DNA from 2 places in the Shewanella sp. CAL98-MNA-CIBAN-0140 genome. Region 1 is predicted to be linked to the other one. Evidence: predicted binding sites of a transcription regulator. Region 1 holds the regulator's gene; the other holds the start of a gene.
What was found. The regulator LexA, encoded in region 1, represses DNA repair genes until DNA is damaged. The targets are predictions, from matches to a motif close to TACTGTATNNNNATACAGTA.
Positions count from the first base shown of each region.

Region 2: dinB (DNA polymerase IV) is a predicted target of LexA. The motif match lies at 1,187-1,206, and genes of this name have one in related genera.

Region 1 covers NZ_JBEOPI010000021.1:46,482-48,695, forward strand. Annotated here, with positions in the region: gene coxB (cytochrome c oxidase subunit II) at 1-42, opposite strand, end outside; gene AAEY93_RS12235 (cell division inhibitor SulA) at 438-944, opposite strand; gene lexA (transcriptional repressor LexA) at 941-1,555, opposite strand; gene plsB (glycerol-3-phosphate 1-O-acyltransferase PlsB) at 1,820-2,214, shown strand, end outside.
Region 2 covers NZ_JBEOPI010000019.1:51,370-53,583, reverse strand. Annotated here, with positions in the region: gene dinB (DNA polymerase IV) at 70-1,149, opposite strand; gene bfr (bacterioferritin) at 1,287-1,754, opposite strand; gene bfr (bacterioferritin) at 1,767-2,214, opposite strand, start outside.

The sequences.
Region 1 (2,214 bases):
TGCTACCCACACAACCAATAAAAAATACAACCATTGCTTCACAAGACTACTCCCCTGCTAATTGCAAAATAGCAACTACAAAGAAAAGTCACACAGTAAATCTCAGCTCTATGCAAACTCTTCGGTTCCCGAAAAAAGCTTGATGAACTCAAAGTACTCTGGTGGTTGTATACAGACTGTCTACGCTTTTATTGTTAGCTGTGCACCACGCTTGTACCTACGACTGAACTTATCAATTTCTATTTGGATTATTTGTCTGACAGTAATCTTGATTACTGTCATTTTATCCAATTAAAGATGAAGAATGTTTCATCCTTGTTAACCACATTACTTGTAGATTAAACATTGATCAAGATCACTTTGTTGGTAAATAGGCTAAAAAAAGATGAAAAAAAGCCCTGAATTCAATGCAGGGCTTGGTAATTAAGGATTTATGCTTAGTGAAATGAGCAAAAATTACCTGCTCCACTTGTTAATGTAGAGTTAACAAGTTGATGTTTGTGAGGTAAGTGAGCATTCACATTTTCAATTACCACGCCTAATGCTCGCGCGCTCTTAGCGACAATTTCCAATCGACGACTATCGCGAGCATCGAGTGAACTTGTCCAAGTAACCACTGCACTAGAAGTTCCGCTCGTGAGAGCTTTTTCCATGGCCCATAATGTTTCGACTTCATCTTTGGTGTGCACCAGTAAAATACGATCCATTCTCACTCCAGCACTGGCCAGCATATGCTTATAGCCTATGTGAGGTGGACTAATTAATACAATCCATCTGCCTTGTTGGCTCAACGTCGCCAGTTGGCTACACAATTGACTCAGTTCTGCTTCACCTTGGGTGACAGTTTGTAATGTTTGAATGGTTTGGTTGCCATGCAGATCTGTTTCAGTTAAATCTACCCATAAGCCTGGGTGACGTGGCGCTACGCCCATTAGTTTGTTCATGACCAATCTCCATTACGGATAACGCCAACTGCAAGCCCTTCGATGGTTAGGCTTTGGCAACTTAAATCTACTTTTATCGGGTTATAATCTTCATTTTCTGCATGCAGATAAATCATATTACCTTTTTGTTCGAATCGTTTTACGGTGACGTCATCATCAACACGCGCCACCACAACCTGACCATTACGCGCTTGTTGCATTTTATGTACAGCGAGCAAGTCGCCTTCTAAAATACCAATGTTTTTCATGCTATCACCACGAACCCGTAATAAAAAATCTGCGGCGGGTTTAAACATATTTGGGTCGACTTGATAATATTGTTCTACATGCTCTTGCGCCAAAATAGGCTCTCCAGCAGCAACTTGTCCAATGAGTGGCAGACCGATTTCAAGCTGTTCTTCATGAGGTAAACGAATACCTCTCGAGGTACCAGGTATGATCTCGATAAAACCTTTTTTGGCTAATGCTTTTAAATGCTCTTCGGCGGCATTAGCACTTTTAAAGCCAAGACGACTCGCAATTTCAGCACGAGTGGGTGGCATACCTGTTTCGGTGATATTGTTTTTAATTAAGTCTAAAATTTCTGCTTGGCGCGGCGTTAACGGTCTCATGATGGTTCCTGTCTTTTTATACAGTGACTGTCATTATACACAGTGTTTTTGTTCGTGCAAGTATTAACCAACTCTTTTTTGAATATTGTTGGTCAAGTATCATTCAACAACCTGTTTCTATTAGTTATTGTGTATTGATTGTCTGATGTTATTTCTGATAGTGAGAACTCAAGCGTAAAGATAAATCGGTCTGATAGTGTAAGCAGGCTGGTTTCTGGTATCCTATACGACAATATTACAGTGGCTTATGTTGCGAAAATAACCATGTCAAAACCAGATTCAATATTTTTACGAGCGTTAAAATGGATTCAAAAATCGATGGTACTCACGGTTGTTGTGCCACATGATCCTTTTGACGATCTTAATTTAGATCCATCTAAACCTCTGATTTATGTTATGAAAACAGAATCAATCAGTGATGCCGCTGCATTAAGCGAAATCACTGAGAGCTTTGGTATGCCCAGTCCATATGAGCCACTGCAATTGGATGGCCTCAAAGTATCACGCATCGTTTGTCTTGAAGGCCGCAAACCGCTTTTTGGTAAACGCGAAAGCGGTGAAAAATTTATTAATAGTTTTACCAGTCTGTTAGCGCTTCATCGTCAATGTCCTGAGTTAGATATTCAGTTGGTGCCTGTGAGCCTTTATTGGGGTCGCAC
Region 2 (2,214 bases), on a different contig from region 1:
TTATCAACACAATAAACAAATTAAAAGGCGACAATAATGTCGCCTTTTAATTTTTGTATTGTTCCAGTGTTAAAACTGTAAATCGAGCTGGGTGATTTTATCCGCACCATTATCTGTCGCTGCCAACGTCACGTCGGCTAAACCAACACTCACGCCAATCAAACGAATACCCCGCCCTTGGCTACGCTGCAAAGCTTGTTGCAGCAAGTCATGAAACAAGTTAATCGAAATCTCATCACTGCGATGCTCGATTGTGGTCTGTTTAAAATCATTAAATTTAAGCTTAACAACCTGTTTGTGGATCTGTCGGTCTTTAGCACTGCGATGTACCCGAGCACTGAGTTCTTGAATAAGCTGTGGTAACACTTGATGACATTGTTCTAAGGTAAAAATATCCTTGGCTAAGGTGGTTTCAACCCCAACAGACTTACGCACTCGGTGTGGACTAATTTGCCTTGAGTCGATCCCTTGTGCACGCTCAGCCAACACATGGCCAAATTTACCGAAAGCCTTAATTAATTGAGCCTTAGGATATTGTTGCACGTCATAACAAGTGGTTAAGCCAATATCGGCTAACTTTTTTGAAGTAACCTTGCCAACGCCAGGAATTTTACTCAGTGGCAAGTCTTTTACAAAATCACTAATTTGATTAGGGGTGATCACATATTGACCATTGGGCTTATTTAAATCGGAAGCGATTTTGGCTAAAAACTTAATCGGTGCAATACCCGCTGAAGCCGTTAATCCTGTGGCCTCAAAAATATCGTTGCGAATGGCTTTAGCAATTAATGTGGCACTGCCTTGGTGAACGTTGCAATCGCTGACATCAAGGTAAGCCTCATCTAAAGATAATGGCTCAACGAGATCTGTGTATCGATGAAAAATCTCACGAATTTGCAATGAAACCGATTTATACACTTCCATGCGTCCAGGCACTAAAATTAACAGCGGACACAACTGCAGTGCATGATAACTGGACATCGCGCTACGCACCCCAAATTGACGGGCCTCATAACTGCATGTGCTTATTACACCTCGGCGATCACTTCTGCCACCGACAGCAATAGCTTTGCCTCGTAGTTCAGGAAAATCTCGCATTTCAACGGCAGCGAAGTAGCAATCCATATCGATGTGAATGATTTTACGCATTCTATGACCATCATCATTAACTCAATTACCATGATGATACTGTATATATAAACAGTATTCAATCATTGTCTCACTGACACAAAAAAGCCCAAACTCAGTTGGGCTTTAGTAAATGGTAACCTGTATCAATGGATACGTTACATTTTGGTCTGTAAATAATTCTGTAAACCAACCATCTCAATCAGACCTAATTGCTTTTCTAACCAGTACATGTGATCAGACTCAGTGTCATCCAACAACACCTCTAAAATTTCGCGAGTTTGATAATCACTTTTGTCTTCGCATAGCGCGATCACCTTACGTAAATGATCAGCAACATGATATTCATAGGCTAAATCACTTTTAAACATTTCTTGCACATCTTTACCAATGTTCAACGCTTCACGACTGGCAACATCGGGAGTGCCTTCAAGAAATAAAATCCGTTGGACTAATTTAGCAGCATGCAACTTTTCGTCGTCTGACTCGTGCAAAATTCGGGTATACAGTTCGTTGAATCCCCAGTCTTCGTACATATGAGCATGGACGAAATATTGATCCATGGCAGACAACTCGCCGGTTAATAAACTATTTAGTGCATCGATGACTTCTGGATGGCCTTTCATGATAATTTCCTATTAGTCGTTAATTTGTGATTGAAGATAATTTTGAATACCCGTTTGATTGATAAGCTCTTGTTGCGACTCAATCCAATCTAAATGTTCTTCTTCATCTTCGAGTAAATCTTCAAATAAATCGCGGCTAACATAATCTTGCTGAGTTTCGCATACCTTAATGGCTTCACGCAAAAGCGCAATTTGTGCTGTTATAGCCGCCAGATCGCAGTTGAGCATTTCTTCAGCATGCTCACCGATACGCAATTTATCTAATTGTTGCAGATTAGGTAAACCTTCAAGAAACAATACACGTTCAATCAGCTTATCAGCATGCTTCATGTCTTCAATCGATTTTTTATATTCTTTCTCATTAAGCTTTTCCAATCCCCAATGTTTAAACATGCGTGCATGTAAAAAGTATTGGTTAATGGCAGTCAGCTCACAGGTAAGTACTCGATTGAGTTGGCTA